Regions from separate parts of the Rhizobium arsenicireducens genome, predicted to be linked through region 2. Evidence: predicted binding sites of a transcription regulator. Region 2 holds the regulator's gene; each other region holds the start of a gene.
What was found. The regulator PhoB, encoded in region 2, activates phosphate uptake and scavenging genes when phosphate is short. The targets are predictions, from matches to a motif close to TGTCATNNANCTGTCAT.
Positions count from the first base shown of each region.

Region 1 (3,740 bases), 690 kb from region 2:
CAAGCCAACGACGCAAGCTCCCTAAATGCTATATGAAATGGGCCCGCGACGAATCGCGGACCCAGCTCAATCAGCGCGTCAGTTGTCGATCTGCTCGGCGGTGTAATAACCGGAGGAAACCATGACGTCCTTGACGTTGGCCTTATCCACGGCAACCGGCTTGAGCAGGTAGGAGGGAACGACCTTGACGCCGTTGTCGTAGGTCTTGGTATCGTTCACTTCCGGCTCTTTGCCTTCCATGACGGCATCGACCATCGAGACAGCAACCTTGGCGAGTTCGCGGGTGTCCTTGAACACGGTCGAGTACTGCTCGTCGGCGAGGATCGACTTGACCGACGGAAGCTCCGCGTCCTGACCGGTGACGACCGGCATGGTCATATCGCCCGAGCCGTAGCCGACGCCCTTGAGAGCTGAAAGGATGCCGATCGACAGGCCGTCATAGGGCGACAGAGCGCCATGGACCTTGTCTTCGGTATAGTTCGAGGACAGGAGGTTCTCCATGCGAGCCTGCGCGACGGTGCCATCCCAGCGCAGCGTGCCGACCTGCTCCATGCCCTGCTGGCCAGACTTCACAACGATTTCGCCGCTGTCGATCATCGGCTGCAGGACCGACATGGCCCCATCATAGAAGAAGAAGGCGTTGTTGTCGTCCGGCGAACCGCCGAACAGCTCGACATTCCACGGCTTGGTGTCAGCGAACTTGGCCTTCAGGCCTTCGACCAGACTGGTTGCCTGCAGGACGCCGACCTGGAAATTGTCGAAGGTGGCATAATAGTCGACATTGCCACTGTCGCGGATCAGGCGGTCATAGGCGATGACCTTGACGCCCGCATCAGCGGCCTTCTGCAGGATGTCCGACAGTGTAGTGCCGTCGATCGCGCCGATGACGAGGACTTTGGCACCCTTGGTCACCATGTTCTCGATCTGGGCAAGCTGGTTCGGGATATCGTCATCGGCAAACTGCAGGTCGGGCTGATAGCCGGCTTCCTTGAACAGTTTTTCCATGGTCTCGCCATCCGAGATCCAGCGCGTCGACGTCTTGGTCGGCATCGAAATGCCAACAACGCCCTTCGTTTCCGCAATTGCCTGCGACGCGAACACCGAAATGCCCAGCGCGACAGACGCAATAAGAGTGGTAATTTTCTTCACGGAATTCCTCCCTGGCTGATCGTCCGGCCCCAGCTCCGTCTGGCAACCGTACAGTGCAAGAACCGGCGGCAACACGAGGCCCGCCTGATCCGAGCCGAGTCATAGCCCTTCGGATATACCGTTCAAATGATTAGTTTGACATTCTGCATACCGTAATTGATATGTTCTTCATGCCCGAGAAACTGGCCAACCGTCTGCTACCCAAGCATTTCAGCCTGATCCGCGCCATTGCCGACTACGGTCAGCTGAGCCTGGCGGCCAATGCACTTTCGATTACCCAGCCTGCCGCATCGCGAATGTTGGCCGAAATCGAGCGCCATGTCGGCGCATCGATCTTCGCACGCACCCCCAAGGGCATGGAGCCTACCGCGATCGGCTGCGCGCTGGCGCGGCGAGCCGAGAATCTTCTGGAGGAGATCCGCGAAGCCGCCCGCGAGGTCGATGCGATCCGACGCGGGCTGACCGGCACAGTCCGCGTCGGAGCAGTCACCGGCGGTGCGGTCGCTTTTGTCGTGCCGGCGATCCAGGCCTTGAAGACGGAAGCCGGGACAGCCGATATCCACGTCGAGGTCGCGCCGAGCGGGCCGCTCATCGCCGACCTGCTTTCCGGCCAGCTTGACTTCGTTCTGGGGCGCATCCCTGCCGGTGTCGATGCAAGGCAATTCAACATCACTGGCGTGCTCGAGGAGGAAGTGGATCTTCTCGTGCACCAAAGCCATCCATTGGCCAATGCCGAGGATCTGACGATGGCCGACCTTGTTCATTTCCCCTGGGTGATGCAGGCGCCAGGGGCCCCGGTACGCCAGGCGCTGGAGGCCGTGTTCGTGGCTCAGGGTGCGCCGATCCCTTCCAACATCGTCAACACCACGTCATTGCTGGTGATGATCGCCATGCTGGCCGCCTCGAATGCCATCGCTCCGATGTCGCGTGAGGTCTCCGACCTGCTCTGCCGGCAGACGAAGGGTTCCGGCCTCCTGCAGCTCGACGTTCGGCAATCGATCGCGGTTGCTCCATACCACCTGATCAGCCTCGGCGGCAAAAGGATGAGCCCGATCGCAACGCGCATGCGCGAACTGGTGATCCGCGAGTTCGACATCCGGCGGCGCGGTTGAAGGGCAGGATGTTCCGCGCCGTCAAGGCCCATCGCGAGCTTCCCTTAACTTCGCCTTTGACCGCAACTCTCCTAGAGGGCGCGGTCGAATGCCGGACGCAGGCGGCACGGTCATCGGCGGACCCGCGTGCCGAGACTTGCAATTTCGATCCCGTGAGGCAGACTGTCGTCCATCCGTCACAAAGGCGAGGTTGTAAAACATTGAAGAGCGATCAGTCGGAAACAGGATCCGAGGAAATCGGGAATCAGGGGCAGAATGCAGCGTCTGTCGTCGATATCCGCGACTATCGCCAGACCCTCGATCCTCTTCCCGTCACCTTCCACCGTCGCGAACTGGACGCCATATTGTGGATCTACGGCAAGATGGTGGGTGAAGGCGTTTGGCGCGATTATGCAATCGACCACCTCAAGGACAGGGCAGTTTTTTCGGTGTTCAAGCGCTCGGGAGAATATCCTCTCTACCGGATCGAGAAGAACCCCAAATTCGCCGCCAAGCAAGGTGCTTTCTCCGTCGTCGCTGCGGATGGGCGTATCCTCAAGCGCGGACATGAATTGAAACAGGTGCTGAAGGTGTTCGACAAGGCATTGAAGCTCGTCGAATAGGCTTCAACCGGCAAACAGCGTGCCCGGATAACGCGACGCGTCCGGGGGGGTCGTGTCTCCCTCGCCCAGCGCGAGCTGCATGAAAACCGTATCGAGCCATTGGCCGAGCTTGAAGCCGCTGCCATTGAGCGTTCCCACCATTCGGAACCCGCAGGACCGGTGAACGGCAATGGACGCGAGGCTCGCACCGCCGATAACGGCGACCATTTGGCGAAAGCCGAGATCGGTCGAACGCCGGACGAGTTCCTCGAGTAACATTTTGCCGATCCCCTTCCCCCGCGCCTCCGGCGCTAGGTAGATCGAATCCTCGACGAGCCAGCGATAGGCGGGCCGCGTGCGAAACGCCGAGGCATAGGCATAGCCCAGCACCGCGCCGATCTCGTTTATCGCAACGATATAGGGGTAGCCCTGACTCGTGATTAACTCGAATCGCTTCTCCATCTCGGTTTCGTCCGGCGGGGCAAGCTCATAGCTCGCAGTGCCCGAAAGGACCGCATCGGAATAGATCCGCGTGATCGCGGCAAGGTCTGCCGCACAGGCGGTTCGCAGTGTAATTGTCATGGGAATACCAGCAGCGCGAGTTGTATAGATCCAGTCTTCCATAGCGGCATCGGCTCTTCAAGCGGCTCATCGCCAGATCAGCGTCGATCCTCGGGCGTGCGCACAAGACATTCACTGCACGGGAGCCGCGACGGCTTGTCCGCACGAAATCCGAGCAACGGAAGGAGTTTCCGCCAGCATCCGGCCCCGGCTTTTGCTTGACTTTCGCGCAAAACCTTTTAATAGCTCGGCCGGAATAGGGATTCGCTCATGTATTCTTTCTGCTCGCACATCGCAGACGGATCGGGCCCGGCGCACGGCGCCGGGATGGATATGC
Region 1 is NZ_CAXHYK020000001.1:3,524,308-3,528,047, reverse strand. It holds gene chvE (multiple monosaccharide ABC transporter substrate-binding protein) at 79-1,149, opposite strand; gene ACWPVA_RS17395 (LysR family transcriptional regulator) at 1,320-2,261, shown strand; gene ACWPVA_RS17390 (DUF2794 domain-containing protein) at 2,498-2,863, shown strand; gene ACWPVA_RS17385 (N-acetyltransferase family protein) at 2,867-3,424, opposite strand.
Region 1: the regulator PhoB is predicted to act here: its motif matches at 2,425-2,441, upstream of ACWPVA_RS17390 (DUF2794 domain-containing protein).

Region 2 (3,740 bases):
GTTCCTCGGCTGGTTTGGCCTGCCCCGTTCGGCTCCCTTGGTCGGCGGGCTTGTGCTGTCGTTGATGACCCTGCCCACGATCATCATCGTGACCCGTGCCTCGCTAAAATCCGTCCCCTCGTCGATCCGGGAGGCAGCGCTCGGCGTCGGCGCATCCAAACACGAGGCGATCTTCCATCACATCCTGCCATTGTCGATGCCGACGATCATGACCGGCACGATCATCGGCCTTGCCCAGGCGCTCGGCGAAACGGCGCCGCTTTTGTTGATCGGCATGAACGCCTTCATCACAAGCCCACCGGACGGACTGTTCGAAGCCTCGACCGCCCTTCCGACCCAGATCTATATCTGGGCCGACAGTCCGGAACGAGGTTTCGTCGCCCGGACGTCCGCCGCGATTCTCGTTCTCCTGGGCTTTCTGGTGCTCATGAATGGCATCGCAATTTTCCTCCGGCAGCGTTTTGAGCGCCGATGGTAGATGGAGTAAGGCTTATGAACGTGATGTCGGAAGCAGCAGTTGAACAGGCGCTGGATAAGAAGATGACTGACGCTAAATTTAAAATGGTCGGAAAAGACGTTTCAGTTTATTACAGCGAAAAGCGTGCCCTTTTCGACGTGAATTTGGGTATCAGGCTCAACACCGTGACGGCGCTGATCGGTCCCTCCGGTTGTGGCAAGTCGACATTCCTGCGGACGCTCAACCGCATGAATGATACAATCGACGGATGCCGGATGACCGGCAGCATCACACTTGATGATCAGGATATCTACGATCCTTCGATCGACGTGGTCGAGCTGCGTGCCCGTGTCGGCATGGTCTTCCAGAAGCCGAACCCGTTCCCGAAGTCGATCTACGAAAACATTGCCTACGGCCCACGCATTCATGGTCTGGCCCGCAACAAGGCCGACATGGACCAGATCGTCGAGACCAGCCTGCAGAAGGCGGGTCTGTGGAACGAGGTCAAGGACCGCTTGCAGGAGTCCGGCACCGGCCTCTCCGGTGGCCAGCAGCAGCGTCTGTGCATTGCCCGCGCGATTGCCGTCAGCCCGGAAGTGATCCTGATGGACGAACCCTGCTCGGCGCTCGACCCGATCGCGACCGCCAAGGTCGAGGAGTTGATCCACGAACTGCGCGCCAACTTTACCATCGTCATCGTTACCCACTCGATGCAGCAGGCCGCCCGCGTGTCGCAGCGCACCGCAATGTTCCACCTTGGCCTGCTGGTCGAGGAAAACGACACGGACAAGATGTTCACCAATCCGGACGATCAGCGTACCCAGGACTACATCATGGGCCGTTTCGGCTGAGCCGGCGCTTCCTTCCGGGCGGATACCAAATTCAAGGACAACGAACATGTCGCCATCGCATATCTACACGGCCTATGACGAAGAACTGAAATACCTGATGCGCCGCATCACCGAGATGGGCGGCCTTGCCGAACAGATGGTGGCCGACAGCGTGCGTGCGCTGGTCAACTCCGACGCGGCGCTGGCACAGAAGGTCATTTCCGACGACGTGCTGATGGATGCCGCCGAGCTGGAGATCGGCGACAAGGCGATCGTCACCATCGCGCGCCGCCAGCCGGTCGCAGCTGACCTTCGCGAGATCATCGGCGCGCTGCGCATCGCCAACGACCTGGAACGGGTCGGCGACCTCGGCAAGAGCAATGCCAAGCGCGTCATGGCCATTCAGACGACCGGCGTGCCGCGAAAGCTGGCCCGCGGTCTCGAGCACTTGAGCGAACTGGCCCTTATCCAGCTCAAGGAAGTGCTCGACGTCTACAACACCCGGTCGGCAGAAAAGGCGAAATCCATCCGCGACCGGGACGAGGAAATCGACGCCATGTACACCTCGCTGTTCCGCGAGCTGCTGACCTACATGATGGAAGATCCGCGCAACATCACCAGTTGCACCCATCTTCTCTTCTGCGCCAAGAACATCGAGCGCATCGGCGACCATGCGACCAACATCGCCGAGACGATCTATTACATGGCCACGGGTGCCCAGCCCGAAGGCGAGCGCCCGAAGGATGACTTGACCTCTTCCGTCGGCGCCATCACCGAGTAATCCGACCGCATTCGAAAGGTTATCGATACCGATGCTGCCAAAGATCGCTGTCGTCGAGGACGAGGAAGCCCTGAGCGTACTCCTGCGCTATAATCTCGAGGCGGAGGGCTACGAGGTCGAAACGATATTACGGGGTGACGAAGCGGAACTTCGCCTGCAGGAGCGGGTCCCCGACCTCCTGATCCTCGACTGGATGCTGCCGGGCGTATCCGGAATTGAGCTCTGCCGTCGTCTGCGCATGCGTCCTGAAACCGAGCGCCTGCCCATCATCATGCTGACGGCGCGTGGCGAAGAGAGCGAGCGTGTCCGCGGACTTGCGACCGGGGCGGACGACTATGTCGTCAAGCCGTTTTCGACACCGGAACTGATGGCGCGCGTCAGGGCCATGCTGCGGCGCGCCCGTCCGGAAGTCTTGTCCAGCGTGCTCCGTTGCGGCGACATCGAACTCGACCGCGAAACGCATCGCGTCCACCGCAAGAGCCGGGAAGTGCGACTCGGTCCAACAGAATTCCGCTTGCTGGAGTTCCTGATGGCATCGCCCGGCCGCGTCTTCTCGCGTTCGCAATTGCTGGACGGGGTTTGGGGGCACGACATCTATGTCGATGAGCGCACCGTCGACGTACACGTAGGGCGCCTGCGCAAAGCGCTCAATTTTGCCAATTCGCAGGACGTCATTCGTACGGTCCGCGGCGCCGGTTATTCGATGGAAGCCTGACGGCTGGGCCGTTTCTGGCAGTCAAACAAAAAACGGGCCTCTGTGGCCCGTTTTGCGTTTCGATGCGGGGAGAGACAGCGCTCAGCGCGCTGCCGAATTGGCTGCCTTGCGACGCTCGCCAACCGGCTGGTAAGCCATTTTGGCGTGGTAGCTGCAATAGGGCGAGGCGTCGGCGGATTCGCAGCCGCAGAAGTGGAAATCGTCCTTCATCGGGTCACCGATCGGCCATTTGCAGGTGCGCTCGGTGAGTTCAGTCAGTACCAGTTTGCGCGAGATCGGCAGGATGACATTGCCGGCCGGGGAGATTTTGATCTCTTCGACGCCGTCGATCTCGACCTCTTCCTTGAGCATGTTGGCGCCAGCGGCGCGGGTGACCGTGCGGGTCGTGACGCGCGAAGCATAGCTCGGCGTGCGCGGTTCCGATGCCGGGCGCTTTGCGGCCCGCGTCGCCGCGGAATTGCCGCCGGCCTTGGCTCGGCCCGGAAGGTTCAACCGGTGAACCTTGCCGATGACGGCGTTGCGGCTGACGCCGCCTAGTTGTGCTGCGATCTGGCTCGCGCTCAAGCCTTCGGCCCAAAGGCGCTTCAGTTTCTCGACGCGTTCATCCGTCCAGTTCATGCCGTTATCTCTCCGCCGCTCGCGATGCATGATGGCAGAATCGTTCACCCTTGCTTCGGAATGATCCGAAACAAACCCGCCTCGATACTGTCGGTGACTGGTTCCGCCGCATGCAGTTTCTTTATTGACTGTTAACCTAGTGCCGGGCTGACTCCGTGACAAGAGTTGGGCGAATCATCGCGAATTGATTTTGGAGTTTTCCCCAACTTGCTACCCTGGCGCGTCGCGTCCGTGCTTTTGGTCGAGTCTCGATCGTCTTGCCTGCGCGGTCGAAAATTCAGGTGCGGCGCGCTGTTTCGTTGACAGGCAAGGCCGAAATGCTGATAGTGCCCCCGCCGC
Region 2 is NZ_CAXHYK020000001.1:2,835,539-2,839,278, reverse strand. It holds gene pstA (phosphate ABC transporter permease PstA) at 1-478, shown strand, start outside; gene pstB (phosphate ABC transporter ATP-binding protein PstB) at 493-1,308, shown strand; gene phoU (phosphate signaling complex protein PhoU) at 1,355-2,068, shown strand; gene phoB (phosphate regulon transcriptional regulator PhoB) at 2,100-2,783, shown strand; gene ACWPVA_RS14110 (GcrA family cell cycle regulator) at 2,865-3,401, opposite strand.

Region 3 (3,740 bases), on a different contig from region 2:
CGGGAAGGTGTTGGCCCCGTCGGTCCCGATCCTGGTCGGCGACAACAAGGGTTCGTCTTTGAGCATCTTGCGGAAAAACCGCTTGGCGGCGGCGAGATCGCGCTTAGCGGTCAACAGGAAATCTACCGGATTGCCATGCTTGTCGATGGCTCGGTACAGATAGCGCCATTTGCCGCGGATCTTGACGTACGTCTCATCGATTCTGACCGAGCCGCAATGGGGGCGCCTAAACTGCCGAAGCCGTTTTTCGATCATCGGCGCATAGGCCAATACCCAGCGGTTGATCGTGCTATGATCGACCTCAAAGCCCCGCTCGCGAAACATCTCTTCCAAGTCACGATAGCTGAGCGGGTAGCGCAAGTACCAGGCAACCGCCTGTACAATCAACCAGGCCTCGAAATGCCTGCCTTTGAAGTCATCCTTTGATTGGCGCTTCAGCTTCTCGGCAATAGCATTCAGAATCATGGGCTCGCTCCGCAACTTTCGGAGCGGCAAATTCCATGCCTATGGTCAACATACGGTTAAGCCCGAAAGTTTGCGACAAGCCCGCTCGACTTTGCCGCCTTTGGCTGCGGTGTCATCTGTGTCTGTCGATCGGTCACAGGATCTGAACTCCCTCGACCCAGACGTTGCGAACGATCGGTGCTGCATCGATCTCGGTGACGCGCAGGAAGTCGGCGCGGCGCCCGACGGCCAGCTCTCCGCGATCGTCGAGGCCGAAGAGTTCTGCAGGCCGCTTGCTGCCCATAGCCACTGCCGCAGGCAGGTCCGGGCCGTTGGTTTCGCCGGCAAGGGTCCAGATGGCGTAGAGAATGCTCGAGGGAATGTAATCCGAGCAGATGACGTCGATCAGGCCCTCTTGCGAAAGCAGTCTTCCTGAGACATTGCCGATATGCGAACGTCCAGCAACGATGTTGGGGCCGCCGATAATCGTCGTCATGTCGGCGGCGCGTGCCGCCCGTGCCGATTCCAGCGTAATCGGGAATTCCGAGATGGTCATGCCGAAAGCCTGGCCTTCAGCGATATGAGCGGCTGTCGTATCATCGTGGCTTGAGAATTTGATGCCGTGCTGCTTGCACAATGCGACGACTGCTGCCCGGTTGATTGCCGCATGGTCATTCGTATGCGGCGCCGCGGCGATCTGTTCTTCGATGACCTCGTCGGCAATACCCTTGCGTCTTTGCAGTTTCCTGAAACGATCGGGATCGCGATGCGGGCCATCGTCCATCACCGTGACGTAGCGCAAGCTCGCTTCGCCGAGATAGGGCTTCAGAAGCTCGACGAGATCGGCCTCGCGCGTATCGCAACGAAGGTGGAGAAAATGATCGATTTTCAGCAGGCCTGCCTGACGCGCATCGTGAAGCCCTTCGACCATCAGTGGCAGAAGTTTGCGACGATCGGGATTGCCGACGGCGCCGACGATCAGCGAATCGAAAACGGTGGTGATGCCACCTGCCGCAAGCACGGCATCCTGGGTGCGAACGGCATTGACCTTGTTCCAGAACACGCCAGCCCGCGGCATGATCTGCTTTTCCAGATGATCCGTATGGACATCGACAAGGCCGGGGAGGAGATAGTCGCCTTCGAAATCGAGGGCACCGACGTCGGCCGTGCCTTTTCGGGCGATGTCGGAGATCTTGCCGTCCTTGACCTGCATCGAGCCAAGGATGACTTCGGTGCCGGTGACGATCCGGGCATTGGTAATGATTGCTTCCACGTTTCCACACTGCGCGAGCGCCTGTCGGCACGCGCTCCCTGAATTCGAATTTGTCCTAAGATGATCTTGCTTCAGTGACTTCAGGGCTATGGCCACCAGATGATGGTTGGGCGACAGTTGGATGACAAGGGAGTGACGAAAACGGTATGTCTTCTGGAAACATTCCTTCCGACAGAGTGGCCGACACATCTTCGATCTTGACAGCAAGCCGGTTTGGCCGCCTGAAATGTCGTGACTTTTGCCGACCGGGATGCTGTTGAGACGCGCGTTGATGACCACTCTGCCAGATAACAAGGCGACACTTCATGATCGGCGCGGCGCCTCGACCTTGTGGCGCGTCGTCGCCGACACGATCGAGCAGGACATCAAATCGTCACGCTATCGACCCGGCGAAAAATTGCCGACCGAGTTCGAGCTTGCCGAGCGGTTCAGCGTCCATCGAAACACGATCAGGCGTGCCATGGTCGTGCTGCGCGAGCGCGATCTGCTACGTATCGAGCAGGGGCGAGGAACTTTCGTGAAGGAGCGGATGGTCCGCCACCAGCTCGGACCCAAGACCCGCCTAACGACTGCGCTGAAGGATATCGAACGTGTCAGTGAACGCCGCTATCTCGGAACAGAACGGGTAAGAGTTACCAATGAGCTAGCGCGCGATCTGCGTATGCCGCGCAACCGTTTCGTCCGGCGCGTGGATACGATGACTGTGGTCGACACGATCGTCGTCTCATTGACCGCAAGCTATTTTCCGTTACCGCGTTTTGAAAAGATCGAAACCATTATCGAGGAAACGGGCAGCTTCAGCGAGGCATGGAAGCGCCTTGGCGTGCAGGAATATCGTCGCCACGAATCCCGGATTTCGGCGGTTGCGCTCTCGAAGTTGGATGCCGAGTTGCTGTCGATGTCACGTGGCCAGCCGGCAATCTTCGTAACGAATATCAATATCGACGAAGAAGGGCTGCCGATCGTCGTTTCATTTACGCGCATTGCTCCCCAACACATGGAACTCGTCGTCCGCTTCGACTGACGACGCGACAAACCGCACGCATTCCAGGATTCCATGAGACTCTCGAGAGCCTTGCGCGCGAATCCGAAGGGTATGAATCCGAAATTCATACCGTAGGTGTCTCCGATCTGTCATCAAACTGACGTCGATCTGTTGCCGTGAGGCGATTGAGCTAGCCTCGAAAACGCAGAGTGAAAAGGGCAGGGCTGACGCCGCCTACTCGGCACGATATCTAATCAGAGTATTGAATATGGCTGCAATAACGATCGACCATGTGCAAAAGTCGTTTGGGTCGACCTCGGTTCTCAGGGACGTTTCGCTCTCGATTTCAGACGGGGAGTTTCTGACGTTGCTGGGTCCGTCGGGATGCGGGAAGTCGACGCTTCTGCGGATCCTGGCCGGTCTCGACGTTCAGACGGGCGGCTCGCTGTCGATCGGGGATCGCGTGGTGGACGGGGTGCGACCGAAGGCGCGCGACGTGGCGATGGTGTTTCAGTCCTACGCCCTCTACCCGCACATGACGGTTACGGCTAATATGGCGGGCGTTGTCACGTAAACCTGTATTGCAGTTGCCTGCGTTTTGGGTTGGGCGTAAATTTCGGCGATGCAGACACCAGATATCAGTTTCAAGCGTCATCGTTTTCCGCCACAGGTCGTTGCTCACGCAGTTTGGCTTTACCTGCGGTTCAATCTGAGCCTGCGTGAAGTTGAGGAAATGCTGCTCGAGCGTGGTATCGACGTTTCCTATGAGACGGTCCGCCGCTGGATCGCCAAGTTCGGACCCCAGATCGCTCGCAACTTGCGGCGACGGCAGGCCCGCCCCGGCGACGTTTGGTTTCTGGACGAAGTCGTCGTGAAATGCGCTGGAGAAAAGTTCTGGCTCTGGCGCGCGGTCGATCAGCACGGCATCGTTCTCGAAGAAATTTTGCAGAAGCGACGCGACAAAAGGGCAGCCAAGCGCCTGCTGGTGGCGTTGATGAAACGCTATGGCTTTGTTCCCAAGCGGATCATCACCGATAA
Region 3 is NZ_CAXHYK020000002.1:43,791-47,530, reverse strand. It holds gene ACWPVA_RS21135 (IS6 family transposase) at 1-465, opposite strand, end outside; gene ACWPVA_RS21130 (alpha-D-ribose 1-methylphosphonate 5-triphosphate diphosphatase) at 599-1,717, opposite strand; gene phnF (phosphonate metabolism transcriptional regulator PhnF) at 1,956-2,741, shown strand; partial or broken gene ACWPVA_RS21120 (ATP-binding cassette domain-containing protein) at 2,971-3,261, shown strand; gene ACWPVA_RS21115 (IS6 family transposase) at 3,325-3,740, shown strand, end outside.
Region 3: the regulator PhoB is predicted to act here: its motif matches at 1,828-1,844, upstream of phnF (phosphonate metabolism transcriptional regulator PhnF).

Region 4 (3,740 bases), on a different contig from region 2:
TGCCTTGCTGGAGGTGCTTGGTGACATAGTGGACGGGATCGGGATGGAGGAGCCCATCATCAACCGACATTTTGATCGTTGACGGGAAGGTGTTGGCCCCGTCGGTCCCGATCCTGGTCGGCGACAACAAGGGTTCGTCTTTGAGCATCTTGCGGAAAAACCGCTTGGCGGCGGCGAGATCGCGCTTAGCGGTCAACAGGAAATCTACCGGATTGCCATGCTTGTCGATGGCTCGGTACAGATAGCGCCATTTGCCGCGGATCTTGACGTACGTCTCATCGATTCTGACCGAGCCGCAATGGGGGCGCCTAAACTGCCGAAGCCGTTTTTCGATCATCGGCGCATAGGCCAATACCCAGCGGTTGATCGTGCTATGATCGACCTCAAAGCCCCGCTCGCGAAACATCTCTTCCAAGTCACGATAGCTGAGCGGGTAGCGCAAGTACCAGGCAACCGCCTGTACAATCAACCAGGCCTCGAAATGCCTGCCTTTGAAGTCATCCTTTGATTGGCGCTTCAGCTTCTCGGCAATAGCATTCAGAATCATGGGCTCGCTCCGCAACTTTCGGAGCGGCAAATTCCATGCCTATGGTCAACATACGGTTAAGCCCGAAAGTTTGCGACAAGCCCCTTGCGCGCCGTCAGGTGCCCCTCGTTCTGCAACTGCTGCAGGGCCTGGCGCAGCGTGATGCGGGTGACGCCGAGGCTTGCTGCGAGATGCGTTTCTCCGGGCAACTGGCTGCCTGGCCTCAAGGTTCCGCCTTCGATCAGGCCAAGGATATGGTCGCGGATCTGCTGCCAGATCGGCATGTCGCTACGCGGGCCGAAGACCAGTCCGTCGAAGGCGGCGAGAGGGATTTCAGGCGTGTCGAGCATGATGGTTTCCGGTTCAGGCGGCAGCCGAGGCTATCGCGCGTTCGGTCTCTATCAGAGTCTGTGCCGAATAGACGAGCCGACCGCCGACGAAGGTTGCCATTACCTTCGGGTGGCGCATGTCCTTGGCATCCACGAGGATGAGGTCGGCGCGTTTTCCCTCTTCAAGCCGTCCCCGGTCTGACAGGCCGGCGGCGGCGGCGGCATTGGCCGACACGAGGTGCCAGACCTTGGCGAAGCCAGCATCGTCAGGGGATGCCAGCCGGAAGGCTGCATGCAGTGGGGACGGATAGTGGTAGTCGGAGGCGAGCACGCTGCAGAGCCCGTCGCGAACCGCTGTCGTTGCGTCGAGTGCGCCATTGTGGCTGCCACCGCGCACGACGTTGGGGGCGCCAAGAATGACATGTTCGCCGGCGGCGCGGGCTTCGGCAGCCGTCTCCAGCGTTAGCGGAAACTCCGAAGACACGGCCCCCAGTGCCCGGAAATGTCGGCGCTCTTCGGGAGACGCCTCGTCATGGGCGAGGAGTACGTTGCCGTTGTCGCGTGCTGCTGCCGCGAGCTTTTCGATGGCACCGGCCACATCTTTGCGCCGTGCCCAGACGTCGTCGAGTAGCGCCATGTAATCATTACGCGACAAGCCGGAGCGCTCGGCCATCTGGCCGATCTTGCGGGCGATCGCCCCCTTCAGCACCGAACCCGTCGTATGGTCGTTCAGGGCCACGAGCGGCTTCGGATCGAGCAACAGCCATTCGATCACCTGCGACAGCGCATCGAGCGCGAAGGTCTCCCAGCGCAGGTGCAGGCGGGTATCGCAGGCCAGATGCGGGCGTGCAGCGGCAAGTGCGGTGACGAAGTCGCCAGCGGCCTGCAGCGAACGAAGGCCGGGCTCCCAGGACACCGTTACGCCGTGAAAGGCTGTGGTGATGCCGTTGGTCACCAGTTGTCGGTCAGTGTCGCGCAGTGCCAAGCCGACGTCGAAGCGCACGCCCGGTCGCGGCATGATCTGCCGCTCGAAGCCGTCACCATGGATATCGACAATCCCCGGCAGGACGAGCAGGCCTGCGGCGTCGATCTCGCGCCCACCATTGCCCCTGTCCGACAGCATGCCGCCCTCGACGAAGAGGTCAGTGTGTTTGAGTCTCTCGGTGCCCAGAACGGTGCCGTTGCGGATGGTCCAGTTCATCGCGTCTCTCCGTTTTGTTTTTCGCCCTGGGGCCGGAAAACTGTCACGTGCCCGTCACGTCTGGTCGCTAGGGATAGTCGCAGAAGATGCTCCTGTCTATACAGCAAAGGAAGATATCATGATCCGCTCCCTTCTCGCAGCCTGTGCAATCTCTCTGGTCTCCCTCGCGCCGGCCGCGGCCGAGAGTGTCAAATTCGCCGTCACCGACATCGAGGGCATGGAAGCCCTGCAGCAGGAATTCGGCGGCTTTCAAAAAGCGCTTGAGCAGGCCTCCGGTCTGGAAATCGAGCTCTTTCCGGTCAGTTCGCGCACCTCTGCCGTCGAAGCTCTGAATTCCGGACAGGTCGACCTCGTCCTCACCGGCCCGGCCGAATACGTCGTCATGAAGGAACTTGCACAGCCGCAGATCGTCGTCGCCTGGCAGCGTCCGGACTACTTCGCCCAGATCGCCGTCTTGGCCAATGGTCCAATCCGCTCGATCGAGGATCTCAAGGGCAAGAAGGTATCCTTCGGCTCGGTCGGATCCACCTCCCAGCATCTCGGTCCGGCCCAGGCACTGTCTGATTTCGGCCTCAAATACAATGAAGACTACGAGCCTGTGATCCTCGCCAGCAACGTTGCCGCCGAAGCGCTGATCCGTGGCGACATCGCCGCCATCAGCCTAAATTTCGGCAACCTTGCCTCCGTCCGCGAAGCCTTCCCGGATGTCGCTTTTGCCGTGGTTGCCCGTGGCCGTGACCTGCCGAACGACATCCTAGTTGCCCGTAAGGACCTGGCCGAGGAAACCGTCGCAAAGATCCGTACGGCCTTCGTCGAAAAGGGCACAGACATCATGGCCGCCGTTCTCCAGGGCGAAGACAACCAGAAATTCAAGGGTGGCTTCTTCCTGACCGACGTCAAGGACAGCGACTACGACTACGTCCGCTCGATGTATCGGACGATTGGCGTCGATACGTTCAACGACTTCGTCAACTGAGCGGGCCCAACCCGATCCTGCCATCGGGCCGGCGCCACCAGCGCCGGCTCCACGCCATATCCGCAGAAAGAATACCGCGATGGACGTTATCAGCACGCAGGGCCTGAAGAAGGGTTATGCCAACGGAAAGCCGGTGTTTTCCGGTGTCGACATCCGCATCCGAAGCGGGGAGCGCGTGGCGCTGGTCGGCGCCAACGGTGTGGGCAAGTCGACACTGCTCAAGTGCCTGATCGGCCACACGCCGTTCTGCGATGGTGAGATCTCGACACTCGGCGAAGCCTTCCGCAGTGCGCCGAGCGGTCCGCAGCTCAAGCGCATGCGCCAGCAGATCGGCTTCGTCTTCCAGCACCACGGCCTCGTGCGTCGGCAGTCGGTGCTGACCAATGTCGTTCACGGCAAGCTTGGCCTTCCCGGCACCTGGCGCGCCTGGCACCAGGCGATCGCCGAACGCGAATGCCGGGAAGAGGCGATGGACGCGCTTGATCAGGTGAAGCTCTCCCACAAGGCGACCGCACGCGCCGACGAACTCTCCGGCGGTCAGGCGCAGCGCGTCGCGATCGCCCGCGCCTTGGTGCGCAAGCCCAGGCTGATGATCGCCGACGAGCCGGCTGCCAGCCTCGATCCGACGGCGGGTCGCGACGTGATGGCGCTGTTTTCTGATCTCGTCCGGGAACGGGGCATAACGCTGGTCTATACGACCCACGACAT
Region 4 is NZ_CAXHYK020000002.1:29,464-33,203, reverse strand. It holds gene ACWPVA_RS21050 (IS6 family transposase) at 1-547, opposite strand, end outside; gene ACWPVA_RS21045 (GntR family transcriptional regulator) at 604-876, opposite strand; gene ACWPVA_RS21040 (alpha-D-ribose 1-methylphosphonate 5-triphosphate diphosphatase) at 890-2,056, opposite strand; gene ACWPVA_RS21035 (PhnD/SsuA/transferrin family substrate-binding protein) at 2,175-3,032, shown strand; gene ACWPVA_RS21030 (phosphonate ABC transporter ATP-binding protein) at 3,112-3,740, shown strand, end outside.
Region 4: the regulator PhoB is predicted to act here: its motif matches at 2,098-2,114, upstream of ACWPVA_RS21040 (alpha-D-ribose 1-methylphosphonate 5-triphosphate diphosphatase).